Regions from separate parts of the Streptomyces sp. NPDC029674 genome, predicted to be linked through region 1. Evidence: riboswitches for the same ligand, from Rfam matches in the RefSeq annotation. Region 1 holds a riboswitch; each other region holds the start of a gene.

Region 1 (7,076 bases):
CGCCGCCTCGGGCGATCCAGAGCGCGGCCTCGTTCATCGCCCCGGAGAGCAGGCGGGACAGGGGTTCCACCGGCTGGTCCGGGATGAGTCCCGCTGCGGCGAGTGCCGCCAGGGCTTCTGTCAGGTGGCGGGCCGAGGACTCCTCGTCCAGGGTTCGCCACTCGTCCCAGCCCAGTACCGCCGGTGCGTCGACCAGCAGGATCTGCCGTACCGCCGGGTCCGTTCCCGCGGCGAGGAACGCCCGGCAGCCGGCCCGGAGTTGCTCCCACAGGTCCTCGTGGCGTTCGGCCGCCGTCGCCACCCGCTCGCCGAGCTCCCGCTGGACCTCGGAGACGACGGCCCTGAAGAGGCCCGCCTTGCTGTCGAAGTGGTGGTAGGCCGCCCCCTTGGTCACCCCGGCGCCCTGCGCCACTTCGGCCAGCACCACGTGGTGGTATCCGTCCGCGGCGAACCGGCGCCGCCCTTCGGCAAGCAGCGCCTGCCGTGTCGCCGCCCGCTGCTCCGCCCGGCTGACCGCCATCGCGCACCGCCCTTTCCATTTCGCGTACCGAGGGTATGCTAACGCCCCTCACACTTCGCATACCCCGGGTATGTGAAGCAACTGGACTGGAGGTCCCTTGTCATGACGGACGAACTCACGGGCGCGGCCGCTGCCACCGCCACCGCCGCCCTCACCGGCTTCTATCCCGTGCTCGCCACCCGCGACATCGCCGCCGCCCGCGACTTCTACACCCGTCACCTCCGGTTCGAAGTGACCTTCGAGGCGGACTGGTACGTCAGCCTTCGGCGTCCCGATGCCCCGCAGTACGAGCTGGCCCTCCTGGAGCACGGTCACCCGACCGTCCCGGAGGGTCACCGTGCCGCGCTCGGGGGCGGGTTGCTGTTGAACTTCGAGGTGGACGACGTGGACTCCGAACACCGGCGCCTCGTGGTGGAGGCCGGGCTGGCCGAGGTGCTTCCGCTGCGTACGGAGGAGTTCGGCCAGCGCCACTTCATCGTCGCCGCGCCCGACGGCGTGCTGATCGACGTCATCACCGTCGTACCGCCCAGCGAGGAGTTCGCCGCTCAGTACGCCGGTGCCTGAAGAGGACGCGTTCAGGGGGAATCGAGCGGGACCGGGCGGTAGTGCGTCGTCAGGCGGTTCGTGGCGTCCAGGACGTGGAAGGCGACCGCCGGGGGCAGGTCGCGGTGGACGTGGTGGGCGGGGTGGGACTGGGCCTCCCAGGGGAGGCGCAGCGTGGAGACCACGCCCGGGGCCACCAGGAGGGGGCGGTTCGCGAACGTCGCCGCCGCGGGCGTGTGGGCGTGGCCCGCCAGGAAGGCGGTGACGTTGGGGTGGCGTGACGTCAGGGCGGCCAGGCGGTGCTCGTCGAGCTGGCGGATGCCGTCCACGTAGGGCGTGTTGAGTGGGATCGGTGGGTGGTGGAAGCCGATCAGGACGGGGCGTTCGGGCGGGGTGTCGGTGAGGAGGGCGGACAGCCAGTCCAGGGTCTCGTCCTCGAGGCGGCCGTGGTCCTCGCCGGGGACCGAGGTGTCGCACAGGGCCAGGGTGAAGCGGTCCGTGATGTGTGCGGTGTTGACCGGGGCCGTGCTCGCGGGCTCGCCCAGCAGGTGTTCGCGGTACGCGCGGCGCTCGTCGTGATTGCCGGGGCAGGTCAGCAGGGGGTGCCGGGTGGACAGGAGCTTGCGGGCCGCCTCGTACTCGGACGGGGTCGCGTGGTCGGCGATGTCGCCGGTGGCGATGACGGCGTCGAGGTCGTACGGGAGGTCGTTCAAGTACGTCATGACCGCCCGGGTACGGGCGATGCTGCGTCCGCCGTCCTCTTCGCGGGTGTCGATGTGGGTGTCGCTCAGGTGCGCGATCACCGATATCGGTGCTGTCGTCGGCACGGCCGGTGTCTCTGGCATCGCTGCGGGCCTTCCTTCTCGCGGTTCCTCAAGGGCCACTTGGCACCCTTCGGTGAACCTATGGGCGCCGGTGGAGCCGTGTTAAGGGCCATTCGTACGCCTCTGGCCTGGGCGCCGCCCCCGCCCCCGCCCCTCAGCCCCGCAGAAACCGCACCGAAGGCCGCCCGCCCTCCGGCCCGCTCCCGGAGTCGTCGTCCTCCCCCGGCGTCACCACCGCCCGCACCCCGTACACCTCCGCGATCAGCTTCTCCGTGATGACCTCCGCCGGGGTGCCCGCCGCGTACGCCATGCCCTCCTTGAGGACCAGCAGGTGGTCGCAGAACATGGCCGCCAGGTTGAGGTCGTGCAGCGCGATCACGCTGGTCACGGGGAGCTCCGCCACGAGGGACAGCAGGTCCAGCTGGTGCTGGATGTCGAGGTGGTTGGTGGGCTCGTCGAGGAGGAGTTCGCGGGGTTCCTGCGCGAGGGCGCGGGCGATCTGGACGCGCTGGCGCTCGCCGCCGGAGAGCGTGTGCCAGGCCTGGGCGGCGCGTTCGGTGAGCCCGGTGCGGGCGAGGGCCTCGCGTACGGCCCGCTCGTCGTGGGGCGTGGGGGTCGACCACGCGCGGCGGTGCGGGATACGGCCCAGACGTACGACATCCCGTACGGTCAACTCGACCTGCGTGGACGCGTGTTGCTCGACCACGGCGATCCGGCGCGCCACCTCGCGGCGGCCCGTGTCGGGCAGCGGGCGGCCGTCCAGGGTGACCACTCCGGAGGCGGGGGCGAGGACGCCCGCGAGGAGGCGCAGGAGCGTGGACTTGCCGGACCCGTTGGGGCCGAGGAGTCCCACCATGGCGCCGTCGGGCGGGGCGAGGCTGACGCCGTCGACGACGAGGCGTCCGCCCGCCTCCCGGCAGACGCGGTCGGCGCGGAGGCCCGTGGCACCGGCATCGGTACCGGCACCGGGAAGGAGCACGTCGTACGTCATGACGTCCTCCGCGTCCGGTACAGCACCGCCACGAACGCCGGTACGCCGATGAGTGAGGTCACCACGCCGACCGGGACCTCCTGGGGGTCCAGGGCCGTGCGGGCCAGCGTGTCCACCCAGACCAGGAAGACCGCGCCGGCGAGCGCCGTGACCGGGAGCAGCCGGGCGTGGCCGGAGCCGACGACCGCGCGGGCCGCGTGCGGCAGGACGAGGCCGACGAAGCCGATGGCGCCCGCCGAGCTGACCAGGGCCGCGGTGAGCAGAGCGGTCGTGCAGAGCAGGACGAGCCGCGTGCGGGCCACCCGGACACCCAGCGCCGCCGCGGCCTCCGGGCCGAACGCGAAGGCGTCGAGCGTGCGGGCGTGGCCGAGGCAGACGGCGAGCGCCACCGCGAGCACGGCCCCGCACAGCCAGACGTCCGTCCAGCCGATCCCGCTGAGCGAGCCGAGGAGCCAGAAGAGGATGCCGCGGGTGGTCTCCGCGTCGCCCGCCGTGAGGACGACGAACGACGTGAGCGCGGAGAACAGCTGCATGGCCGCCACGCCGGACAGCACGACGCGGTCCGTCGTGTCGCCCAGCGTGTGGCTGAGGAGCAGGACCAGCGCGAAGGAGCAGAGCGCGCCCGCGAAGGCGCCCGCGGAGACCGACACCACTCCCCCGCCGACGCCGAGGACGACGACCGCGACCGCTCCCGTGGACGCCCCGGACGAGACCCCGAGCACGAACGGGTCGGCGAGGGGGTTGCGGAGCAGGGACTGCATGACCGCCCCGCAGACCGCGAGGCCCGCGCCGCACACCGCGGCGAGCAGGGTGCGCGGCATCCGCAGGTTCCAGACGATGCCGTCCCTGATCGGGGTGAGCGGGCTGTCGCCCCAGCCGAGGTGGGCGGCGACCGTCGCCCATACGTCCGGCACGGAGATGTCCGCCGGGCCGATGGTGACGGCCACGGAGACGGACAGGACGAGCGCGGCGGCTCCGGCCAGCCACAGCAGCCCGTGCCGCACCCCCTTCCAGACGGGGGTGGGCGCTGGGGCGAGTACGGGTGCCGCCTCCGTCACTTGACGAGCCCGAACTTCCGCAGCCCTGCCGCGACCTGCTCGATGCCGTCGACCGTGCGGATCGTGGGGTTCATGGCCTGGCCGCTGAGCAGCACGTACCGCTTCTTCTTCACGGCGGTCAGGTTCTTGGTCGCCGGGTTGGTCTCCAGGAACTTGATCTTCGCGGCCGCGCTCTCGGCCGACTGCGACTTGCGGGTGAGGTCGCCGATGACGAGGACGTCGGGGTCGCGGTCGGCGACGGTCTCCCAGTTGATCTGGGGCCATTCCTCACGCGTGTCGTCGAAGACGTTCTTCGCGCCGAGCTCGCGGGTGATGATGCCGGGCGCGCCGCAGCAGCCCGCCATGTACGGGGCGTCGGAGTTGGCGAACCAGTACAGGAGCGTGGTGTCGGAGGCGGCGGCCTTGTCGATGTCCCGCGTCGCCTTCGTGACGCGGCGCTTCAGGTCGGCGATCAGTTTCTCGCCGCGCTTCTCGACGTGGAACACCTTCGCCAGGTCGCGCACCTCGCCGTAGACGGTGTCCATGGTGAGGGTCTTGAGGCGTTTGCCGTCGCCGGCGCCGTCGTTGTCCTTGCCCGCGCAGTCGGTGGGCGAGACGTAGACGGGGACCCCGAGTTCAGTGAACTTCGCGCGGTCGGCGACGCCGCCCTTGCCGACCGTGTAGAGGAAGGAGGCGCTGACGAAGTCCGGCTCCTTGGCGAGGACCTTCTCCAGCGACGGGTAGCGGTCGGCGAGCCGCTCCACCTTCGCGTTGGCCTTCTCCAGGCTCTTCGGGACCGGGTCGGTCCAGGTGCCGGTGCCCGCCATGCGGTCGGCGAGGCCGAGGGTGAGGAGGATCTCCGTGGAACCCTGGTCGAGGGAGACGGCCCGCTGCGGCGGCGCGTCGACCTTCGCGTCCTTGCCGCAGGCGGTGACCGTGACGGGGTAGCCGTCGGCCTTCCCGCCCCCGGACTTCCGTGCGGAGCCGGAGCCGTCGCCGCACGCGGTGAGTGCGAGCACGCAGGTGCAGAGCAGGGCGGATATACGGGCTGTCGAGGACACGCGATCCCTTGGGTGTCACGGCTCATACGCGGAGCCTGGCCTGCGTCACGACCTCCGTCGCCCGGTGTGCGAGCGGAGGCGCCAGCAGGTCTTCGGACTCGGGATCGGCCGGGCGGGGCGCCTTCCCGGGCGTCCGGAGACACCCAGTGGCCGTGGCCCCGCCCGTCCCCCTCACCGCTGCGCGTCAGTTCCGGATTCGCACCGGATTCCCTGGCCCAGGTGTGGGTTTGACTGGCTTGCGCAAGTTATCACGCGTCTTCAAGGGGCCGGTCCGGGCCTCGGCCCGGTCCGGTCCTCAGCCCGCTCCGGGCCTCGGCTCGCCGCGGTAGGTCCCGAAGGACCAGCGGTTTCCCTCGGGGTCCGCGATGCCGAACTCGCGGCTGCCGTACGGCTTGTCCTCGATCTCACGGGTGATCTTCACGCCGGCCTCGGTGAGGCGGGCGTACAGGGCGTCCACGTGGTCGGTGACGACGTAGGCGCCGGACGTGCCCGGCTCTCCGCAGGCCTCGGCGGCCGACTCGGGGTCGTACGAGCCGAGCATGATGCCGCCGCCCTCGGGCCAGTCGAGCTGGGCGTGGGCGACGCGGCCGCCGTCCTCGTAGACGGCGGTGCGCAGGAAGCCGACGGTGCCGACGAGGAAGTCGATCAGCGCGGGGGCGTCCTGGGCCTGGAGGGCCGGCCAGATGGCGGGGGCGGGTGTCATCTCGAGTGTCGTGTCGGGGGTGGTTTCAGGTGTGGTGTTCATGTCTTCCACTCTTCGCCTCCGCCGTGCGCCCCGGCTTGGATATTCCGGCGCTCTTCGGCCAGCCAGCCGGTGGGGCTCGCCTCCGTGTACTGCCGGAAGTCGCGGACGAGGTGCGAGTGGTCGTAGTAGCCGGTGTCGGCGGCGACCCGGGCGAGGTCCGGCGGACCGCCCGCCGCGACGGAGCGGACCACGGCGTCCTTGGCGTGCTGGAAACGCATCAGGCGGGCGGCCTGTTTGGGGCTGAGCCCGGTCTCCGCGCGGAACAGCGCGGTCAGCCGGCGCTCGCTGAGCGCGACGTGCCGGGACAGGCCGCCGAGGGTGCCCGCGCCCCCGTGCCGGGCCAGCCACGCCCAGGCCTCGGCGACCTCCGGGCGTACGGATCCGGTGGCGCGGTCCGCGGCCGCGCGCCGCCGCAGGTACTCCGACAGGAGGGCGAAGCGGTCCTCCCAGCGGTCGAGGCCGCACAGGCGCTCGCGGATCTCGGCGGCCCGGTCGCCGAGGACGTCGGTGCCGCCGACAACGAGCTGTCCGGCAAGGGCGGCGGCGGGCAGGCCGAGGAGCGGGCGGGCCGCGAGGGGGTGCACGGCGAGCTGGATGCCCGCCTCGTGCTCGGGCTGGACGACGTACGCGGGGCTCTGGTGCAGGCCGCCCACGACGATGTCGGTGCGGGCGGCGTCCGGCCCGGTGGCCTGGTCCGGGGTGCCGCCGGTGGCGATGGGCCCGTCCAGCGAGAAGATCACGGTGAGATACGGGGACGGCAGGCCCCGGTGCAGGGCGGGCCGCTGTCCCGCGGTGCGGTAGCCGACCGCGGAGACGACCATGCCGTCGAGCCGCGGAGCGGCCCTGACGAACTCACGGGAGCCCATGGGTCCAGTATGCGGGGCGGGCCCCGGACGGTCGCACGGTCCCGGACGCCGCGTGGTCCCGGACGCCGCAGGGCCCCCTACCGCTACCCGCCGCCCCCTCCCCCACACCCCCCGCCCCCGGTGACTTCGATCATGGGAAATGAGCGTCCTGGCCCATAGCATTGCGCGCCGCTCCGGACGGGGCCGCGCATCGCTTTCAGGGAACGGCAGGGACGTAGAGACATGGCAGTACGGGCAAAGGGCAAGCTGGCCGTCATCGGTACCACGGGGGCGCTGGCCGCCGCCGTTCTCGCGGGCAGCGCGCTGTGGCCGACGAGCGAGGCGACCGCCGCCGACACCTCGGCGGCCACCGCCCGCGAGCTGTCGCACTGGCCGAAGCCCGTCGCGAAGCAGCTCGGCAAGGTCATCGCCGAGAACGGCCACAAGGGCGCGTACGCCGTGTTCGACGCGGACAACACGACGTACCGCAACGACCTCGAAGAGTCGCTG
Region 2 (7,076 bases), on a different contig from region 1:
CGACCCCCGGCAGTACCTGCACCACAAGGACCCCTTGGTCGCGGGGTTCGCGGACTGCGTCCTCCGCCTGTACTCCTTCCTGGGGCCCAGCTGGAACGCCCGGTTCGCCCGGCACTTCCACCCGGTGATCGACGCGTACGACCAGGAGTTCCGCAACCGCCGCTTCGGCACCGTGCCGACGGTGGAGGCGTACATCGAGCTGCGCCGCCTCACATTCGCGCACTGGGCGTGGATCGACCTCCTGGAACCCACCGCCCGGTACGAGCTGCCGAGCACCGTGCGCAGACACCCCGCATACCGGCGGGCGGCGCTGGCGACCCAGGACTTCTCGGCCTGGTACAACGACCTGTGCTCACTCCCGAAAGAGCTCGCCGGAGACGAACTGCACAATCTCGGGATCAGCCTCATCCAGCACGAGGGAATGCGGCTCGAAGAGGCGGTGCGCGAAGTTCACAGGCGCGTCGGTCAATGCGTCACAGATTTCATCGAAGCCGAACGGGAAGTTCTCCTGTTCGCGGAAGAATTGGCGGACGACGGCGAGAACGGCGGGGAACTCGCGGACGCGGTGAAATCCTGCGTCTTCAACATGCGGAACTGGTTCTCTTCCGTGTACTGGTTCCATCACGAATCCGGCCGCTATCGGGTGGACAGCTGGGACGACAGGTCCATGCCCCCGTATGTGACGGAAGAAGCCCTGGCGGAAAACGAACTGGTAGGTGAGGAATGAGCGTCGAATCCGCAATACCCGCCCCCTCCGCGTCCGGACCGGGGACGCTGCGCACCCCGCCCCTCGTCCGCGGCGGAGCCCCGGTGCTCGGCCACGCCTGGAACCTGGTGCGCGACCCGCTCGGCTTCCTCTCGGCACTGCGCGATCACGGCGACCTCGTACGGATCAGGCTGGGACCCCGGACGGCGTACGTGGTGTGCGATCCGCAACTGGTCGGCGCCATGCTCAAGAACCCCGAGTACGTCGTCGGCGGACCGCTCTGGGACACCCTGGAGGTGCTCCTCGGCAAGGGCGTGGCGACCAGCAACGGCAAGCTGCACCGGCGCCAGCGGCGCATGATGCAGCCCGCGTTCCGGCCCGAGCGGATCGCGGACTACGCCAAGGTGATGGAGGAGGAGGCGCGCGCCACGGCGGCCCGCTGGCAGCCCGGCGCCACGGTCGACGTGGGCGCGGAGATGTTCCGCACCGCCGTGCGCATCGTCTCGCGCTCCCTCCTGGAGGTCGACTCGATCGCGGAGAAGGCGGACCGCATCGCCGACTCGCTGCACACCGTCTTCGAGGGCCTCTACCGCCGGATGGTGCTCTCGGTCGGGCCGCTCCACCGCGTGCCGACCCCCGCCAACCGGCGCTTCGAGAGGGCGCTCGCCGATCTGCACGCGCTCGTCGACGAGATCGTCGCGGAGCGCCGCGCGGCCGGCCCCGGCGGACCCGACGACCTGCTCGCGCAATTGCTGCGGGCCACGGACGAAACCGGGGCGCCCATAGCCGACCAGGAGATCCACGACAACGTGGTATCCCTCGTGGTGGCGGGCGCCGAGAATGTCGCGTCGACGCTGGCGTGGACGTTCCAGCTGCTCACCGAACACCCCGAGCAGGAAAGGCGGTTGGTTGAAGAGGTAAATTCCGTGGCCCCGGATCGCGCGATCACATTCGCCGATCTCAAGGACCTGCCGTACACCCGCAATGTCGTCACCGAGGCGATGCGGATACGGCCGGCCGCCTGGATATTCACGCGCCGGTCCGTGGCCGAAACCGAACTGGGCGGCTATTCGATTCCGGCCGACGCGGACATCGTCTACAGCGTGTACGCGATGCAGCGCGACCCGCGTTCCTTCGAGCGGCACCTCGACTTCGACCCCGACCGCTGGATACCGGAACGCGCCGGTGCCGTGCCGGAGTTCGCGATGATGCCGTTCAGCGTCGGCAACCGGAAGTGCCCCGGCGACCACTTCAGCCTGGCCGAACTCGCCCTGATCCTGGGGACCGTGGCGCCGAAATGGCACCTGGCGCCGGTCGAGGAGACGGACGCCCGCACCCGGGTCGGCATCACCCTGCACCCGAAGCGGCTCGTCCTGCGGGCCATGCCGCGCTGAACACACGGGTGCCCGCCCCGCCCGGCGAAGGGCGGGGCGGGCACACCGCAGGCGCCGCGCGCCAGGGCTAGAACTCGTCGTCGAAGGAGACCGACCCCTCGACCGCGACCTGGTACGCCGAAGGCCGCCGCTCGAAGAAATTGGTCAGCTCCTGCACGCCCTGCAGCTCCATGAAGGAGAAGGGGTTCTCAGAGCCGTAGACCGGCGCGAAGCCGAGGCGCTGCAGCCGCTGGTCTGCGACGCACTCCAGGTACTCGCGCATCGAGTCGGTGTTCATGCCCGGCAGACCGTCGCCGCACAGATCGCGGGCGAACTGCAGCTCGGCCTCGACGGCCTCCTTCAGCATGTCCGTGACCTGCGTCTGGAGCGCGTCATCGAAGAGCTCGGGCTCCTCCTTGCGGACGGTGTCGACCACGTCGAAGGCGAAGCTCATGTGCATCGTCTCGTCACGGAACACCCAGTTGGTGCCGGTCGCCAGACCGTGCAGCAGACCGCGGCTGCGGAACCAGTAGACGTACGCGAAGGCACCGTAGAAGAAGAGGCCCTCGATGCATGCCGCGAAGCAGATGAGGTTGAGCAGGAAGCGGCGGCGGTCGGACTGCGTCTCCAGCCGGTCCAGCTTCTCGACCGAGTCCATCCACTTGAAGCAGAACTGCGCCTTCTCGCGGATGGAGGGGATCTCCTCCACCGCGTCGAACGCGGCGGCCCGGTCCTCCGGGTCGGGCAGGTAGGTGTCGAGCAGCGTCAGATAGAACTGGACGTGCACGGCCTCCTCGAAGAGCTGTCGGCTCAGGTAAAGGCGCGCCTCGGGGGAGTTGATGTGCTTGTAGAGCGTCAGGACCAGGTTGTTCGAGACGATCGAGTCGCCGGTCGCGAAGAACGCGACGAGCCGGCCGATCAGGTGCTGCTCCTCGGGCGTCATCTTCGCCAGGTCGGCGACGTCCGAGTGGAGGTCGACCTCCTCGACGGTCCAGGTGTTCTTGATCGCGTCCCGGTAGCGCTCGTAGAAGTCCGGGTAGCGCATGGGGCGCAGGGTCAGCTCGAAGCCCGGGTCGAGGAGGTTCTTCTCGCTGTTCGTGGTGGAGCTCATTACTGGCAGGCCTCGCAGGACTCGGGGTTTTCCAGGGAGCAGGCGACGGCGTCTTCGGCCGTGACCTGCGCGGGGACGGGGGCGGTGGCCGCGGCGCCGGAGCCGCCGGCCGCGCGGGCGATGCGCGTCGCGGGGCGCGAGCGCAGGTAGTACGTGGTCTTCAGGCCCCGCTGCCAGGCGTACGCGTACATCGAGGAGAGCTTGCCGATGGTCGGCGTCTCCAGGAAGAGGTTGAGCGACTGCGCCTGGTCGAGGAACGGGGTGCGGGCGGCGGCCATGTCGATCAGGCCGCGCTGCGGGATCTCCCACGCCGTGCGGTACAGCGCGCGGACGTCCTCGGGGATCCAGTCGAAGCCCTGCACCGAGCCGTTGGCCTCGCGCAGCGCCTCCCGGGTCTTCGCGTCCCAGACGCCCAGCCGCTTCAGCTCCTCCACGAGATAGGCGTTGACCTGGAGGAACTCACCGGACAGCGTCTCGCGCTTGAAGAGGTTGGAGACCTGCGGCTCGATGCACTCGTAGACACCGGCGATGGAGGCGATGGTCGCGGTCGGCGCGATGGCGAGCAGCAGCGAGTTGCGCATGCCGGTGGCGGCGATACGTGCGCGCAGCGCCGCCCACCGCTCCGGCCAGGTCAGCTCGACGCCGTAGTGGTCGGGGTGCAGGACGCCGCGCGCGGTGCGGGTCTTCTCCCAGGCCGGGAGCGGACCGTTCCGTTCGGCCAGGTCCGCGGACGCCTCGTACGCGGCGAGCATGATCCGCTCGGCGATCCGGGTGGAGAGCGCGCGCGCCTCGGGGGAGTCGAAGTCCAGCTTCAGCTGGAAGAAGACGTCCTGGAGGCCCATCGCGCCGAGGCCCACCGGACGCCACTTGGCGTTGGAGCGGCCGGCCTGCTCGGTCGGGTAGAAGTTGATGTCGACGACGCGGTCGAGGAAGGTGACGGCGGTGCGGACGGTGTCGTCGAGCCGCTCCCAGTCGATGTCCCCGTCGCGTACGAAGGCGCCGAGGTTCACGGACCCCAGGTTGCAGACGGCGGTCTCCCCGTCGTCCGTCACCTCCAGGATCTCCGTGCAGAGGTTCGAGGAGTGCACGGTGTGGCCGGGCTCGGCGGTCTGGTTGGCGGTGCGGTTGGCGGCGTCCTTGAACGTCATCCAGCCGTTGCCGGTCTGCGCGAGGGTGCGCATCATGCGGCCGTACAGGTCGCGGGCCGACATCGTCTTCTTCGCGAGCCCGGCGGCCTCCGCCTTCCGGTACGCGGCGTCGAACTCCTCGCCCCACAGGTCGACGAGCTCGGGCACGTCGGACGGCGAGAACAGCGACCACGGCTGGTCGGCGGCGACCCGGCGCATGAACTCGTCGGGGATCCAGTGCGCGAGGTTGAGGTTGTGCGTGCGCCGCTGGTCCTCACCCGTGTTGTCGCGCAGCTCCAGGAACTCCTCGATGTCGGAGTGCCACGTCTCCAGGTAGACCGCGGCCGCGCCCTTGCGCCGCCCGCCCTGGTTCACGGCGGCGACCGAGGCGTCCAGCGTCTTCAGGAACGGCACGATGCCGTTGGAGTGCCCGTTCGTGCCGCGGATCAGCGAACCCCGGGAGCGGATCCGGGAGTACGAGAGGCCGATGCCGCCCGCGTGCTTCGAGAGCCGCGCGACCTGGTGGTAGCGGTCGTAGATCGAGTCGAGCTCGTCCAGCGGGGAGTCGAGGAGGTAGCAGGACGACATCTGCGGGTGGCGGGTGCCGGAGTTGAAGAGCGTCGGCGAGGACGGCAGGTAGTCCAGGCGGCTCATCAGGCCGTAGAGCGCGGCGACTTCGTCGACGGCGCGGGCGCTCCCATCCTCGGCGAGGCCGCTCGCGACGCGCAGCATGAAGTGCTGCGGCGTCTCGATGACCTGCCGGGTGATGGGGTGGCGCAGCAGATAGCGGCTGTGCAGGGTGCGCAGGCCGAAGTAGCCGAAGCGGAAGTCGGCGCCGTCGGCGAGCGCGGCGTCCACGAGCGCGTCGAGCCGGGCCGCGTGCTCCGTCACGAAGGACGCCGTGCGGTCGGCGATCAGGCCCTCGCGGTGGCCGACGGCGATCGACTCGGTGAAGGAGCGCACGCCCTGCGACGCGGCCTCGGTGGCGATGGAGAGGCTGAGCAGCCGCGCGGCGAGCCGGGAGTACGCCGGGTCCTCGGAGATGAGCCCCGCGGCCGCCTCGGTCGCCAGCTCCCGCAGCTCCGCCTCGTCGGCCCGGGCCGACCGGCCCCGCAGCGCCGCGGCGGCGACCCGGCCGGGGTCGGTGTCGGGGAGGTCGGCGGTGAGGTCGGTCAGGGTGCGCAGCAGTACGGCACCCGGTCCGTCGGTGCCTTCGGCACCCTCGGTGCTGTCGGTGGGCTGCGGTGCCCGCGCTGACGCAGGTTCGGCAGGCGCGATGGTCACGTGGAGCTCTCCCTCGCTCGGCTCTGGGCCTGGGGGAGGGGATGGCACACACGGGCGCACCCGGGCAGGGCGGCGTACCGCGTCCACCGGCCCATTCCACGAGGCCCGGACGGTCGGCACCCGGGCCGGACGGCTCGGGTGCACTGCCGGCAGGTCTTCGGACTCCGCGTACGACAAATGCGTACACGTCTACCGTTGCGGGACAGTTCCGGACTTGCACCGGATTCCCCTGCGGCGACAGCGAGCACGAGCATACATCTTGTGCCGCGCTCCTGAAGCGGGCCCACATCTTGTGTCGGCCCAGGGGGCTTGCGGCTAGAGCTTCAGCGCGTACGCCAGCAGCGGCACCGTCTCGATCGGCCTCCAGTCGCGCTCGGGCGTCCGCACGAAACCGAGGCGCTCGTACAGCCGGTGGGCGGCGTGCATGGACGTCTGCGTGGACAGGACGAGCGCGCCGCGACCCGCCTCCGCGGCGCGCCGCACGCACTCCCGTACGAGCGTCTCGCCCACGCCCCGGCCGCGCGTCCCGGGGGAGACGGCCAGCATGCGGATCTCCGCCTCGCCGTCCCGCGCGATGTCGGCCATCGGGCCGCCGGCCGGCACATAGGTGACGCAGCCGAGTATCTTCCCGTCCGCCGCGGCCACCAGGACCTCGGCCGCCGCCGCCCGCGACGGCACGTCGCGCAGCACCGCGAGATAGGGGTCGTCCGCCCCGAAGTCCAGGTGTCCGCCGTCGAGATAGGCCTGCGCGGTGAGGTCGCCGAGCGCCTCGTACTCCTCGGGGTGCGCCCCTCTGATGGTGATCGTGAAGTCCATGGGGCGAAGTGTGCAACAGGAGTACGACGATGGGCCGCCGGTTTTCCGGCGGCCCATGTCACGTGCGGGGGAGCGGTGTTCAGTGTCCGGCGCCCGCCGTCGCCTTCGGGAGTTCCTGTACGACGCCGGGGTCGCCCGCGTCCGCCGTGTAGTCCTCCGGCGACGTCTCGTCGATGCCCTCGGGGGCCTTCAGCGCCTTCAGGACGAAGGTGAGGACCACGGTCACGACGACGTTCAGGACGAACGCGGTGAGACCGATGTAGCCGATCTCGCCGATGCCCGGGATCGTGTCGGAGGAGCCACCGAAGTGCTTCTGCGTGGGCGAGGCGACGCCGTACGCGGCGAGCGTGCCGTAGACCATGCCGACCGCCCAGCCCGCGAGCAGCGCCCAGCGGTGGAACCACCGGGTGAACAGGCCGCCGACCAGCGCGGGCATCGTCTGCAGGATCCAGATGCCGCCGAGCAGCTGGAAGTTGATCGCCACGGTCTTGTCCATGCCGAGGACGAAGACGAGGGCGCCCACCTTCACCATGAGCGAGACCAGCTTGGAGACCTTGGTCTCCTGCTCGGGCGTCGCGTCGGGCTTGAGGAAGTCCTTGTAGATGTTCCGGGTGAAGAGGTTCGCGGCCGCGATGGACATGATGGCGGCCGGCACGAGC
Region 3 (7,076 bases), on a different contig from region 1:
GCGACGCCGTCATGGCCGAGCAGGAGATGGGCGGCACCGCCGAACTCATCGGTATCGCGATATCCGCGGTCGTCCTGCTCCTCACCTTCGGCTCGCTCGTCGCCGCCGGCATGCCGCTGCTCACCGCGATCATCGGGGTGACCATCGGCATCTCCGGCATCGCGGCGCTCGGCAGCCTCCTGGACCTCTCCGCCACGACCTCCACGCTCGCGATGATGATCGGCCTCGCCGTCGGCATCGACTACGCCCTCTTCATCGTCTCCCGCTACCGAGCGGAGATAGCCGAGGGCCGCGAACCCGAGGAAGCGGCGGGCCGGGCCACCGGAACCGCGGGCTCCGCCGTCGTGTTCGCCGGCCTCACCGTCGTCGTCGCCCTCTCGGGCCTCGCGATCGTCAACATCCCGATCCTCACCAAGATGGGTCTGGCCGCGGCGGCCACCGTCGTGATCGCCGTCCTCATCGCGCTCACCATGATCCCCGCGCTGCTCGGCTTCGCGGGCCGCAAGGTGCTCCGCCGCAAGGACCGCAAGAAGTCCGCGAGCGAGCTGCAGGACCCGAACGCCAAGCCGAAGCTCGGCACCCGCTGGGCGCGCTTCGTGCTGCGCCACCCGCTCTCCGTGCTCCTTGTCGCCGTCATCGGCCTCGGCGCCGTGGCCGTCCCGGCCGCCAGCCTGGAGCTCGGCCTGCCCGACGAGGGCTCCTCGGCGCCGGACACCACCCAGCGCAAGGCGTACGACATGCTGTCCGAGTCCTTCGGCGCCGGCTTCAACGGCCCGCTGATGGTCACGATCAGCAAGGACGCCGACGTGGCGGGAGCCGCCAAGTCCGTCGGCGACTCGATCGCCAAGATCGACGGCGTCGCCGCCGTGACGCCCGCCCAGCCCAACAAGGCCGGCGACACCGCGATCATGAACGTCGTCCCGGAGACCGGCCCGAGCGACCACGAGACCGAGGAACTGGTCAAGACGATCCGCTCGACCGCCGACGGCCTCGGGTCCGACACCGGCTCCGAGATCCTCGTCACCGGCCAGACCGCGATGACCATCGACTTCTCGCAGACCCTGGACGACGCGCTCCTGCCGTACCTCGGTCTCGTCGTCGGCCTGGCGTTCCTGCTCCTGATGCTGGTCTTCCGCTCGGTCCTCGTCCCGCTCAAGGCGGCGCTCGGCTTCCTGCTCTCGGTGGCCGCCGCGCTCGGCGCCGTGGTCGCGGTCTTCCAGTGGGGCTGGCTCGCGGACGTCGTGGGCGTCGACCAGCCGGGCCCGATCATGAGCATGATGCCGATCTTCATGATCGGCGTGGTCTTCGGCCTGGCGATGGACTACGAGGTCTTCCTCGTGACCCGGATGCGCGAGGCGTACGTCCACGGGGCGCGCCCCGGCGAGTCGGTCGTGACCGGCTTCACGCACGGCGGACGGGTCGTGGCCGCGGCCGCGGTCATCATGATCAGCGTCTTCTCCGGCTTCATCATGGAGAACGACGACATGATCAAGATGATGGGCTTCGGTCTGGCCGTCGCCGTCCTCTTCGACGCCTTCGTCGTCCGCATGGCGATCGTGCCCGCCGTCCTCGCCCTGCTCGGCAAGTCCGCCTGGTGGCTGCCGCGCTGGCTGGACAAGGCGCTGCCGAACGTCGACGTGGAGGGGGAGAAGCTCCACAGGAACCTCGGCGACACGGGGCCGTCCGACGCGGAGAAGGACCGGGAGCTCGAGCCTGTGGGCAGGTGACGCAGCACCGCTCCGTACGGGCGGGCCGGCCGGGACACCCCACGTGGACAGTGGGAGTGGCCCGGGCGGCCCGCCCGGCCCTTTTTCCGGGGCAGGGGCTTCCCTCCCCGTCGCGGCGTCAGCGGCGGTCCGCGTAGACCATCCAGAGTGGACGAAGAGGTGGTGCGGGGCGGGGCGCGTGCTGTCGCGGAAGTAGGCGCCGGGGACGTGGTCGTACGAACGGGCGTACAGCGGCGCCTTCCTGAGCACGTTCCACAGCGAGCTGCGCACCGGGCCGATCGCCGGGGGCAGTTTGCTGGAGTACACGCCCATCAGGCGGCTCATACCGCCCTCGACCTTCTCCACGTAGACGATGTCGGCCTGGTCGAGTCCGGTGTGCGGCCTGGCCCGGCGCGCTTTGTCGAACTCGACGGCGAGCACCGGGCCTAAGGCGGGCCGACGGCGAGCGTCGCGGTGGCGACCAGCGCGAGGGCTCCGGTGGTGAGGCGGGTACGGCGGGTGGCCCGGACCGTTGTCGCAGCCTGCAAGGCGTCTCCGGTGCCGCAGGTCTACCTCCGGGGGCCATGGGGCCACCCCCGGACGTCCCGCGTGGCCCCGCCGCCAGCGGCGACATTCGCACCGGCAACCGCCCTGCGCCCCGGATCTGCCGAGCCGCGCACCCGTCGGAGAGAATCATGCGCATGGCAGCACTGAGCGAGATCCTCCCCCTGGAAGCCGTGCTCCTCGACGCCCCGGCGGCCGACTGGCGCGCGGCCGTCCGGCACGCCGGTGGCCTGATGGCCGCCACGGGCGCCGCCACGGACAGGTACACCGCGGAAATGATCGAGAACGTCGAGGAGAACGGGCCCTACATCGTCATCGCGCCAGGGCTCGCCTTCGCACACGCCAGACCCTCGCCCGCCGTCCTGCGCACCGGCATGTCCTGGGTGCGCCTCGCGGACCCCGTCGAGTTCGGGCACGAGGCGAACGACCCGGTCGAGTTGGTCGTCGGCCTCGCCGCGCGGGACGCCGCCGAACACACCGCGGCGATGGGCGCGCTCGCCCGGCTGCTCGCCGACCCCGAGACGGCACGCGCCCTGCGCGAGGCACCCACTCCACGGGCGGTGCACGCGATCCTCGGCGGCGGTGGCGGTGGTGGCGGCGCGGCTGTTCGGCCGGGGCCGAGTGAGGAGGCGGCGCGCGGCGGGGATCGGCGCGGCGACGACCTGCACAGGATCCTGACCGTGTGCGGCAACGGCGTCGGCACGAGCCTGTTTCTCAAGCAGACCGTCGAGGGCGTCCTGGACCGCTGGGGATGGAGCCGTTACGTCACCGTCGAGGCGACGGACACCATCTCGGCCAGGGGCCGGGCGGACGAGGCCGTCGCCATCCTCACCTCGCGGGAGATCGCGAGGACGCTCGGCGACGTGGGGATCCCGGTGAAGGTCGTCGAGGACTTCACCAGCGCGGCGGAGGCCGACCGCGTGCTCAGGGACACGTACGACGTCTGACCCGTACCGGGCAAGGAGAAAGAACCACCATGGACTGGCTCGTGTCGACCGCCGAGTTTCTCGTCGACGAGATCCTCAGCCAACCCGCCTACCTCATCGGCCTCATCACGGCCGCGGGCCTGATCGCCCTGCGGAAGCCCGCCGGGCAGATCGTCGGGGGAGCCATCAAGGCGACACTCGGCTTCCTGCTGATCGGGGCGGGCGCGACACTCGTCGTCGGCGCCCTCGCCCCGCTCGGCGACATGATCCAGGGCGCCACCGGGGCGCACGGCGTGATCCCCACCAATGAGGCCATCGTCGGCATCGCACAGGAGCAGTACGGCGCCCGCGTCGCCTGGCTGATGATCCTCGGCTTCGCGGTCAGCCTGCTCCTCGCCCGCTTCACTCCGCTGCGGTACGTCTTCCTGACTGGTCATCACATGCTGTTCATGGCAACGCTGTTGACGATGGTCCTTGCCGTCGCGGGCCGGTCGTCGTGGGTCGTGGTCGTCGTCGGCGGCGTACTGCTCGGCATCCTGCTGGTGTCCCTGCCCGCCTTCGCGCACCCCTGGACCAAGCGCGTCACCGGCAACGACAGCGTCGCCATCGGCCACTTCGGGACGGCCGGGTACATCGCGGCGGGCGCGACCGGACAGTTGGTGGGCCGCCGCAGCCGCAGCACGGAGGAGATGAACCTCCCCGAAGGGCTGCGCTTCCTGCGCGACTCGATGGTCGCGACCGCCCTGTCCATGGTCCTGATCTACCTCATCATGTCGCTGGTCTTCCTCGGGAAGGCCGGCAAGGAGGAGGCGTTCAAGGCCTTCGGCGAGAGCGGCGCGGCGGGTGCGAGCGGCGTCGGCGACTACGTCATGCAGTCCGTCATGCAGGGCCTGCAGTTCGGCATCGCCGTCGCCGTGATCCTCTTCGGCGTCCGCACGATCCTCGGCGAACTCGTCCCCGCCTTCCAGGGCATCGCCCGGAGACTCGTGCCCGGCGCGGTGCCCTCCCTCGACGCGCCCATCGTCTTCCCGTACGCGCAGAACGCCGTCCTCGTCGGCTTCATCTGCAGCTTCGTCGGCGGCCTCGTCAGCCTCGGCCTGCTCGCCTGGATCTTCCACCCGGCCTTCGGGCTCGCCCTCGTGCTGCCCGGCCTGGTCCCGCACTTCTTCACCGGCGGCGCGGCCGGTGTCTACGGCAACGCGACCGGCGGCCGCCGCGGCGCGGCACTCGGCGCCTTCGTCAACGGCGTCCTCATCACCTTCCTGCCCGCGCTGCTCCTGAAGGTCCTCGGCGCCTTCGGCGAGGAGAACACGACCTTCGGCGACGCCGACTTCGGCTGGTTCGGCACGCTCGTCGGCTACGCGGCCAAGACGGGGGAGACCGGCGGAATCGTCCTGATGCTGCTGATCGGCGCGGCCGTCCTGCTCGGCGCGATCGTCGTCCAGAAGCGGGTCGTGGAGACCGGCTGGGACCCCGGCGCCCACCGCGACGCGCTGCTGCCGCCGAACGACGTGGCCCGCACCCCGGCCGCCGACACGGCCTCCGGGGACTCCGCGCCCGCGTACGCGAAGATCGCAGCCCCGCGCGGAGCGCCGAAGCCCCCTCCGCCGCCCGGCCGGGCCTAGAACGGCCGGAAATATCGGGTGGGGGCCGCAGGGAGCCGCCTGCCATGATGCCGATCATGAGCAGCGATCTGCGGCGGAGGTACGCCGCGTACCGATGGACTTCCGCGACGGACGGCGCATCGGCCGCCGAGGTGCACCACCTCACCGGAGCCGGAGCCGGAGCCGCCGAACCCGAGTTGTACGTGAAGACGGCCCCCGTCCCCCACGACGGCTCGCCCTCCGAACTCGCGGGCGAGGCCGACCGCCTCGCCTGGCTGGCCGGCCGGGGCATCCCCGTGCCGCGCATCGTCGAGCGCGGCGCCGACGACCGCCTGGCGTGGCTGGTGACCGAGGCGGTGCCCGGCAGGCCGGCCGCCGACGAGTGGCCTCCGGAACAGCGGTTCGCGGTGGCGGAATCGCTCGCCGACCTCGCCGCGGCCCTGCACGGACTGCCCCTGGCGGACTGCCCGTTCGACCGCGGCCTGACGGTCACCATGGAGCAGGCCGCACGCAACGTCGCCGACGATCTCATCGACCTGGACGACCTCGACGACGAACGCGCCGGCTGGTCCGGGCAGCACCTCCTCGACGAACTGCACCGCACCCGCCCGGCGGCGGAGGACCCGGTGGTCGCCCACGGCGACCTCACCCCGGAGAACGTCCTGCTCGACCCGACGACCTGCCGCGTCACCGGAGTCATCGACGTCGTCCGGCTCGGCCGGGCGGACCGGCACACCGACCTCGCCATTGCGCTGCGGGAGCTGACGCACGAGGAGGACCCCTGGTTCGGACCGGCGCACGCCGAACGGTTCCTGCGGCGGTACGAGGAGCGGACGGCAGCCGGGGCCGACGTGATCGACGACCGGAAGCTGGCCTTCTACCGGCTGCTCGACGAGTTCTTCTGACCGGGCGGGCCGGACGGCCGGGCGGCCTCTGAGCAGGGGCGTACGCGGTGGTGGTGTGCGCTCGGGTGTGCCACCGCCGTGACCGCCGTGCAAGTTGTCAGGCAGATCAGTTGCGCACTAGTGTCACCACGCCTTGGTGCTCGGGAAATCCGGTGTGATGCCGGTGCGGCCCTCGCCACTGTGATCGGGAAGTCCGGCTCCAGCCCTCGCGGCAGCCACTGGGTACGCACGTACCCGGGAAGGCGGAGTCCGGTCGGTACGACCCGTCAGCCAGGAGACCGGCCAAGGCACGTTGTCCATCCACGAGGTGCTGGAGAGGGTCTGCTGAGCCATGCACATAGCCGAGGGTTTCCTCCCGCCGGCGCACGCGATCGCCTGGGGCGTAGCGTCCGCGCCGTTCGTCGTCCACGGAGTCCGCTCCCTGACCCGTGAGGTCAAGGAACACCCGGAGAGCACGCTGCTCCTCGGCGCCTCCGGGGCCTTCACGTTTGTCCTTTCCGCGTTGAAAATCCCTTCGGTGACGGGCAGTTGCTCGCATCCGACGGGGACCGGGCTCGGGGCGATCCTGTTCCGGCCGCCGATCATGACGGTGCTCGGCACCATCACCCTGCTCTTCCAGGCGCTGCTGCTCGCCCACGGCGGACTCACCACCCTGGGCGCCAACGTCTTCTCCATGGCGATCATCGGCCCCTGGGCGGGCTACGCGGTCTACCGGCTCCTCAGGCGGTACGACGTGCCGCTCATGGTCACCGTGTTCTTCGGGGCGTTCGTCGCCGACCTGACCACGTACTGCGTCACCAGCGTCCAGCTGGCCCTGGCGTTCCCCGACCCCGGCAGCGGGTTCCTGGGCGCCCTGGGCAAGTTCGGCGGCATCTTCGCCGTCACCCAGATTCCCCTCGCGGTCAGCGAAGGCCTGCTCACCGTCCTGGTGATGCGCCTGCTCGTGCAGTCGAGCAAGGGCGAGCTCACCCGCCTCGGCGTACTGCCGCAGCGCAAGGGGACCACCACGACGACCGAGACGCAGACGGGGGCCAGTGCCTGATGAGCCGGAACGCGAAGATCAACACACTGCTGCTCCTCATCGTCGCCGCGCTCGCGGTGCTGCCCCTGGCGCTCGGCCTCGGCGACGACGAGGAAGAGCCGTTCGCGGGGGCCGACGCCCAGGCCGAGACGGCGATCACCGAGCTGAAGCCGGACTACGAACCGTGGTTCTCGCCGCTGTACGAACCCCCGTCCGGCGAGGTCGAGTCGGCACTCTTCGCCCTCCAGGCGGCCATCGGCGCGGGCGTCCTCGCGTACTACTTCGGGCTGCGCAAGGGACGCCGCCAGGGCGCGGAACAGGCACGCGCCGAGCAGGCACGCGCGGAACAG
Region 4 (7,076 bases), on a different contig from region 1:
TGGCCGGTGATGAAGGGCATCGCCGAGTTCTGGGCGGGCCGCGTCAGCCGCAACAAGGACGGCAGCTACTCGATCAAGGACACCGCGGGACCCGACGAGTACAGCAACGGCGTCGACGACGCGGTCTTCACCAACGCCGGCGCCGTGACCGCCCTGCGCCACGCCACCCGCGCCGCCGAACTGCTCGGCAAGCGGGCCCCCGCCGAGTGGAAGACCGTCGCCGACCGCATCCGGATCCCGTACGACGAGCGCCGCAAGGTCTTCCAGCAGTACGACGGCTACGACGGCAGCACCATCAAGCAGGCCGACACCGTTCTCCTGATGTACCCGCTGGAATGGAAGATGCCCGAGGGCTCTGCGGCCGCCACCCTCGACTACTACGCGCAGCGCACCGACCCGGACGGCCCGGCCATGACGGACTCCGTGCACGCCATCGACGCCGCCGGGATCGGCGAGCCCGGCTGCTCCACGTACACCTACCTCGAGCGTTCCATCAAGCCGTTCGTACGCGGCCCCTTCGCCCAGTTCTCGGAGGCCCGCGGCGACAAGGCGGGCGCCGAGGATCCCCTGTCGGGCTCGCCCGCGCACGACTTCCTGACCGGCAAGGGAGGTTTCCTGCAGACCTTCACCAACGGCCTGACCGGCATGCGGATGCGGGAGAACCGCCTCCACCTGGACCCGATGCTCCCTCCGCAGCTCGGCCGCGGCGTCACCCTGCGCGGACTGGCCTGGCAGGGGCGCACGTACGACATCGAGCTCGGCGCGCACCGCACCACCGTGCGCCTCACCGACGGCGAGCCGATGACGCTCGACACCCCGCAGGGCGAGCAGATCGTCAGCAAGGGCGCCCCGGCCGTCCTCAAGACCCGCCGCCCCGACCTGACCCCCACGACCAACGCGGCCCGCTGCACCACCGCCGAGGCCTCGTCCGAGCAGCCCGGCCTGTACGCGGGCGCCGCCGTCGACGGCAACTCGGCCACGGCCTGGGTCCCGGACGGTGCGCGCGGCACCCTGACGACGGACCTCGGCAAGCCCGTCCGTGTCGACAAGGTCACCCCCACCTGGACCGACACCGAGCCGGCCGCCCACACCGTCGAGCTCTCCCTCGACGGCCGGCACTGGCACCGCGCGGAGGCGGACGATGCCCGGCTCGCGCGGTACGTACGGGTGACGGTGCGCGGCGAAGAGGGTGCGAAGAAGCACTCCGGGGTCGCGGAGTTGACGGTGAACTAGCGCCGGCCATCGGGCACGTGGCGCCAGAAGGCGGCCAGTGCGGCGGCCAGTTCGGCGGGGGCCTCCTCGGCCATGTGGTGTCCGGAGGAGATCGGGCCGCCCTCGAGCCGGTCGCCCGCCCAGTCGCGCCAGACGCTCAGCACGTCGCCGTAGAGGTCGGTCATGTCGTCGTGGGTGGCCCACAGGATCTGGAGCGGACAGCCGATGCGCCGGCCGGCCCGCAGGTCGGCGTCGTCGTGCTCGCGGTCGATGCCGAGACCGGCGCGGTAGTCCTCGCACATGGCGTGCACGGTGGCCGGATCGTGGATCGCGCGCCTGTAGTCCTCGAAGGCTTCGGCGCCCATGTCCTGCGCGGTGGCCTTGTACCAGGCGTCGGGATCGGCGTTGATGACGCGTTCGGCGGGCTTGTCGGTCTGGCCGAGGAAGAACCAGTGCCACCAGCTCGCGGCGAACGTCGCGTCGCAGCGGCGCAGGGCCTCCCCGATGGGCACGGCGTCCAGCACGCTGACGGCGGACACGGCCTCCGGGTGGTCGAGGGCGAGGCGCGTCGCCACGTACGCGCCCCGGTCGTGCCCGACGACGGCGAACCGCTCGTGCCCGAGGCCGCGCATGACCGCCAGGCAGTCCTCGGCCATGGCGCGCTTGGAGTACGGGAGGTGCCGCGGGTCGGTCGGGGGTTTCTCTGATTCGCCGTAGCCGCGCAGGTCGGGGCAGACCACCGTGCGGCCGGCCGCGACCAGCAGGGGAGCCACGCGGTGCCAGGTCGCGTGCGTGCGGGGATGGCCGTGCAGGAGCAGGACCGCGGGTCCGCTGCCGCCGTGGCGCACCCGCAGCAGGACCCCGTCTCCCGCCCGGCGCGTCAACTCGAAACCTTCGAACACGTGCACCTCCTGTGCACTCGGAGAACGCAGGAGTGTTCTCGTACCCCGCGAGCGCGAGGAGACGAGTCCGTCAGCGCCGGTGTCCCAGCGGACACACCGCTCCGTCGCCGTCCGCCTCGTCCGGACGCCAGTGCCGAGCGCAGTAGGGGACGTCGCACTCCGCGCAGAAGCCCGCGTCCCCCTTGAGGCCGGCCGTGTGGACGCCGGCGAAGGTGCGTGGATAGCGGAAGGCGTTGCGGTAGCGGCCCGCGTCGTCGGCGGTGATGTTCTCACCGGCGCCGTTCGTGTACGCCTCGCTCTCCACGGTGAACCACCAGAGGGAGGGGTTTCTCGACGCGGCGTAGGCGGCGCGGCTCAACTCGCTCCAGCGCGGCATGCTCACGGGCTCCGTGCCGGGCGGTGTGAACTCGAGGTGCGCGACCCGTCCTTTGCACACGGCGCAGGCCACGTACAGGACGAACAGCACCGAGGGAACTTGACTCATGGCGGCGGCCTCGGAAGGGAGACGCGGAATGTTTCTCTGCTGCGCGCATCCTTCCACAGTGCGACGCGGTACAGAGGGGGTTGGGCGTGTGCGAGTGCCCTGCCGGGCGGGTGGGGCCGCACGCTGCCCCACCCGCCCGGCATCTCACACCGCGTCAGGACGCGGACAACTCCTCTCGGACCGTCCTGGCGGCCGCGACCAGGTTCTCCAGGGAGGAACGGGTCTCGGGCCAGCCGCGCGTCTTGAGGCCGCAGTCGGGATTGACCCAGAGCCGTTCGGCCGGGATGGCGTCGAGCCCCTTGCGCAGCAGCGCCGCCGCCTCCTCGGCGCTCGGCACGCGCGGGGAGTGGATGTCGTACACGCCCGGGCCCGCCTCGCGCGGATACCCATGGGCGGCGAGTTCGCGCGCGACCTGCATGTGGGAGCGGGCCGCCTCCAGGCTGATGACGTCGGCGTCGAGGTCGTCGATCGCCTGCACGATGTCGCCGAACTCGGCGTAGCACATGTGTGTGTGGATCTGCGTGTCCGGACGCACCCCACTGGTGGTGAGGCGGAACGACTCGGTGGCCCAGGCCAGGTAGGCGGGGCGGTCGGCGGCGCGCAGCGGCAGCGTTTCGCGCAGCGCGGGCTCGTCGACCTGGATGACCGGGGTCCCGGCCGCCTCCAGGTCGTTCACCTCGTCGCGCAGGGCGAGCGCCACCTGGCGGGCGGTGTCGCCGAGCGGCTGGTCGTCGCGGACGAAGGACCAGGCGAGCATGGTGACAGGGCCGGTCAGCATGCCCTTGACGGGACGGCCGGTCAGGGACTGGGCGTACGTCGTCCAGCGCACCGTCATCGGCTCGGGCCGGGAGATGTCACCGGCGAGGATCGGCGGCCGCACATAGCGGGTGCCGTACGACTGGACCCAGCCGTGCTGTGTGGCGAGGTAGCCGGTGAGCTGTTCGGCGAAGTACTGCACCATGTCGTTGCGCTCGGGCTCGCCGTGCACCAGGACGTCGATGCCCGCCTTCTCCTGGAAGCGGACGACCTCCTGGATCTCGGCCCTGATGCGCTCCTCGTACCCGGCGCCGTCGATCCGTCCGGCCCGCAGATCGGCGCGGGCCGTCCGCAGTTCCCCGGTCTGCGGGAAGGAGCCGATGGTCGTCGTGGGCAGCAGCGGGAGGCCGAGGGCGGCGCGCTGGGCCGCCGTCCGTTCCGGGTACGGCTGCGAGCGCCGTGCGTCGGCGTCGGTGACGGCCCCGGTGCGGGCGCGGACGGCCGGATCCCGGGTGATGGGGGAGGCCGCCCGCGATGCCAGGTCGGCGCGGTTCGCCGCGAGTTGGGAGGAGATCGTGTGGGTGCCCCTGGCCAGGCCCCGGGCGAGGGTCACGATCTCGGTGGTCTTCTGGCGGGCGAAGGCGAGCCAGCGCAGGATCTGCGGCTCGATGTCCCGTTCGAGGGCCGTGTCGATGGGGACGTGGAGGAGGGAGCAGGAGGCGGCGACGTCGACCCGGTCGGCGAGACCGAGCAGGGTGCCGAGCGTGGCCAGCGACTTCTCCAGGTCGTTGACCCAGATGTTGCGGCCGTTGACGACACCGGCGACCAGCCGCTTGCCGGGCAGTCCGCCCACGGCCGCGAGCGCGTCGAGGTTGGCGGCGGCCGCCTCGGTGAAGTCGAGGGCGAGCCCTTCGACCGGCGCCTTGGCGAGCACCGGCAGGGCATCGCCGAGCCGGTCGAAGTAGGAGGCGACGAGCAGCTTGGGGCGGTCGGTGAGGGCGCCCAGGTCACGGTAGGCGCGCTCGGCGGCGTTCAGTTCGGCCGGTGTGCGGTCCTGGACGAGGGCGGGCTCATCGAGCTGGACCCACTCGGCGCCCGCCGCGCGCAGGTCCGCGAGCACCTCGGCGTACACCGGCAGGAGCCGGTCGAGGAGGGTCAGCGGGTCGAAGCCGGCGGCCACCCCGGGCGCCGGCTTCGACAGGAGCAGGTAGGTGACGGGACCGACGAGGACGGGCCGGGCCGGCAGACCGAGCGCCCGCGCCTCCTTGAACTCGCCGACCTGCTTGCCGGAGTCGGCGCCGAACACCGTCCTCGGCCCCAACTCGGGCACCAGGTAGTGGTAGTTGGTGTCGAACCACTTCGTCATCTCCAGCGGCGCCACGTCCTGCGTGCCGCGCGCCATCGCGAAGTAGCCGTCGAGCGGGTCCGCGTCGACCGCGGCGCGGTGCCGCTCGGGGACGGCGCCGACCATGACGGTGGTGTCCAGGACGTGGTCGTAGTACGAGAAGTCGCCGGTCGGCACTTCGCCGATGCCGGCCTCCGCGAGGTCCCGCCAGTTGGCGCGGCGGAGGTCGGCGGCGGCGGTACGGAGGGCGTCGGCGGTGACGCGGCCCTTCCAGTAACCCTCGATTGCCTTCTTCAGTTCGCGGTTCGCGCCCTGGCGGGGGTAGCCGTACACGGTGGCCCGTGCTGTCGCGGCCGCGGGTGTGGTGGTCACGGAGATCTCCTTCGCGAGATGAATCCCTGAGATCCCGGGGACGGGACGAGAGCGCGAAGGGAAGCACTGACCGGACGGTACGGGTTCGCGCGGAAGCCGCGGTCGTCCGTCCGATGTGTGCGCCGACCCGCCCTCGAGGTCACCGGAATATCCGCGCCCGAAACGGTTCGCGCGCGGACAGCGGGCAGGTCTTCGGACTCGCGGGCACATCCTCCCGGGGGAGGACGCCTACTGGCCGTCGCTTCCCAGGACCGTTCTACGGTCCCAGTGCGTGTGACGGCGGTCGTTCCCGCTCACCGCTGCGGGGCAGTCCCGGATTCCCACCGGGTTCCCTCTTGCGACGCTCCCGTCTGGCGGACGGGGCGAACCAGCTGCACGGGTCACCTTACGGGCCCGGCCGTCGATGGGCCATCAGGGGCGCCAGTACAGCGCCGGGTCGGGATGGTCGACGAAGCCGAGGTTCCGGTAGAGCGGTTCGCCCTCGGGGGATGCGTACAGGTCGACGCGCGAGGCCTCCTGCGCGCGGAACCAGTCGAGCAGGGCTCGCATGATCGCGCGGCTGTGACCGCGTCGGCGGTACGCGGGGTCGGTGACCACGCCGATCACGTGGCCGACCCGGCCGTTGCGGTTGTGGGGGCCGGGGAACCACTGCTCGACGGTGCCGATGCCGCAGGCGGCGAGCCCGTGCTCGCCGTCCACGACGAGGATGCGCGCGGCGTCCGCGGTCAGCTGTTCCTTCAGCACGCGGGCGAGCTCGTGGCGCCAGTCGTCCTCGCCGGGCGAGGGGTTGAAGTACTCCCCGCCGAGGGTCTCGAAGAGCAGGGCCCGCAGGCGCACGAGTTCGGGCAGGTCGGCCTCGACCGCCTTCCGGACGTGGGTGGAGAGCGAGGCGGGTTGATCGGTGGCCTGGGCGGTGGGCTGACTCATGACGATCACTCTCATGTAACGCCCTTGTGCACGACAACCCTTACACGGAAAGGCTGTTGATCGTCGGCGTGGAGCGAGATAGGAAGGCGTCATGACGACTCTCGGCGTGGTGTTCCGTCCCCAGCTTCCCCCCGAGCGCCTGCGCGCCATGGTGCGCACGGCCGAGGAGGCGGGCCTCGACGAGCTGTGGCTCTGGGAGGACTGCTTCCTGGAGAGCGGCATCGCGAGCGCGGCCGCCGCCCTCGCCTGGTCCGAGCGGCTGCGTGTGGGCGTCGGACTGCTGCCCGTGCCGCTGCGGAACGCCGCCCTCACCACGATGGAGGCGGCCACACTGCACCGGCTCTTCCCGGACCGCGTCATGCTCGGCGTCGGGCACGGGGTACAGGACTGGATGGGGCAGGTGGGCGCGCGGGCCGAGTCACCGCTGACCCTGCTGCGCGAGCACCTCGACGCGATGCGCGCCCTGCTGGCCGGCGAACGCGTCACGGTTCGGGGGCGGTACGTCCACCTCGACGGCGTCAAGCTCGACTGGCCGCCCGCGTCGGCCCCCACCGTCTACGCCGGTGCGCGCGGCCCCCGCTCCGTACGGCTCACCGGAGAGGCCGCCGACGGCACCATCCTGGACGCGAGCACGACACCGGAAGGGGTGCGCCGGGCACGTCAACTCATCGCGGAAGGAAGGGAGGCGGCCGGACGCGAAGGGGCGCACCCCGTAGTGGTCTACCTCCTCACCGCGACCGGGCCCGACGCCGAGGCCCGGCTCCGTGCCGAGCAGCGGCGCGAAGGCCTGGACGGGGTCGCCGCACTCGGCGCCGCCGGGGACGCCGAGGACGTGGCGAAAGCCGTCCGGCGGCTCGCCGAGGCGGGCGCCGACACGGTCGTCCTGCAGCCCACCGCGGATGAACCGGACCCCGAGGGATTCATCCGCTTCGTCACGGACGAGGTGCGCCCCCTGGTCAGCCCTTAGGCTCCTGAGCATGGGAAAGACGAACGCTGACGCGGGGCCCCCGGGGGCGGGGGCCGGGGCGCCGGGCGGTGCGCACGGCACCGCGCCCCTGGACCTGAACCAGCTGCGCAC

What was found. Region 1 has a riboswitch for cobalamin ahead of ACI2L3_RS20030 (ABC transporter substrate-binding protein). Riboswitches for the same ligand answer to the same signal wherever they lie in the genome.
Region 2: it holds a riboswitch for cobalamin, as region 1 does, so the genes downstream of both, ACI2L3_RS22555 (ribonucleoside-diphosphate reductase subunit alpha) here and ACI2L3_RS20030 (ABC transporter substrate-binding protein) in region 1, are expected to answer to the same signal.
Region 3: it holds a riboswitch for cobalamin, as region 1 does, so the genes downstream of both, ACI2L3_RS28575 (energy-coupling factor ABC transporter permease) here and ACI2L3_RS20030 (ABC transporter substrate-binding protein) in region 1, are expected to answer to the same signal.
Region 4: it holds a riboswitch for cobalamin, as region 1 does, so the genes downstream of both, metE (5-methyltetrahydropteroyltriglutamate--homocysteine S-methyltransferase) here and ACI2L3_RS20030 (ABC transporter substrate-binding protein) in region 1, are expected to answer to the same signal.

What each region holds. Positions count from the first base shown of each region.
Region 1 is NZ_JBJDPY010000007.1:433,948-441,023, forward strand. Features, by position in the region: gene ACI2L3_RS20005 (TetR/AcrR family transcriptional regulator) at 1-520, opposite strand, end outside; gene ACI2L3_RS20010 (VOC family protein) at 623-1,084, shown strand; gene ACI2L3_RS20015 (metallophosphoesterase) at 1,096-1,908, opposite strand; gene ACI2L3_RS20020 (ABC transporter ATP-binding protein) at 2,042-2,878, opposite strand; gene ACI2L3_RS20025 (FecCD family ABC transporter permease) at 2,875-3,936, opposite strand; gene ACI2L3_RS20030 (ABC transporter substrate-binding protein) at 3,933-4,976, opposite strand; cobalamin riboswitch at 5,042-5,227, opposite strand; gene ACI2L3_RS20035 (VOC family protein) at 5,272-5,721, opposite strand; gene ACI2L3_RS20040 (helix-turn-helix domain-containing protein) at 5,718-6,587, opposite strand; gene ACI2L3_RS20045 (haloacid dehalogenase-like hydrolase) at 6,810-7,076, shown strand, end outside.
Region 2 is NZ_JBJDPY010000009.1:135,557-142,632, forward strand. Features, by position in the region: gene cyc1 (epi-isozizaene synthase) at 1-727, shown strand, start outside; gene ACI2L3_RS22545 (cytochrome P450) at 724-2,100, shown strand; gene ACI2L3_RS22550 (ribonucleotide-diphosphate reductase subunit beta) at 2,168-3,190, opposite strand; gene ACI2L3_RS22555 (ribonucleoside-diphosphate reductase subunit alpha) at 3,190-5,601, opposite strand; cobalamin riboswitch at 5,732-5,868, opposite strand; gene ACI2L3_RS22560 (GNAT family N-acetyltransferase) at 5,917-6,417, opposite strand; gene mctP (monocarboxylate uptake permease MctP) at 6,497-7,076, opposite strand, start outside.
Region 3 is NZ_JBJDPY010000013.1:105,954-113,029, forward strand. Features, by position in the region: gene ACI2L3_RS28550 (MMPL family transporter) at 1-1,727, shown strand, start outside; partial or broken gene ACI2L3_RS28555 (DUF3048 domain-containing protein) at 1,998-2,147, opposite strand; gene ACI2L3_RS28560 (PTS sugar transporter subunit IIA) at 2,408-3,217, shown strand; gene ACI2L3_RS28565 (PTS ascorbate transporter subunit IIC) at 3,247-4,821, shown strand; gene ACI2L3_RS28570 (APH(3') family aminoglycoside O-phosphotransferase) at 4,875-5,705, shown strand; cobalamin riboswitch at 5,823-6,007, shown strand; gene ACI2L3_RS28575 (energy-coupling factor ABC transporter permease) at 6,037-6,747, shown strand; gene ACI2L3_RS28580 (energy-coupling factor ABC transporter substrate-binding protein) at 6,747-7,076, shown strand, end outside.
Region 4 is NZ_JBJDPY010000004.1:125,211-132,286, forward strand. Features, by position in the region: gene ACI2L3_RS11015 (discoidin domain-containing protein) at 1-1,233, shown strand, start outside; gene ACI2L3_RS11020 (alpha/beta hydrolase) at 1,230-2,114, opposite strand; gene ACI2L3_RS11025 (hypothetical protein) at 2,185-2,598, opposite strand; gene metE (5-methyltetrahydropteroyltriglutamate--homocysteine S-methyltransferase) at 2,753-5,071, opposite strand; cobalamin riboswitch at 5,237-5,458, opposite strand; gene ACI2L3_RS11035 (GNAT family N-acetyltransferase) at 5,483-5,998, opposite strand; gene ACI2L3_RS11040 (LLM class flavin-dependent oxidoreductase) at 6,090-6,965, shown strand; gene ACI2L3_RS11045 (LysR family transcriptional regulator) at 6,976-7,076, shown strand, end outside.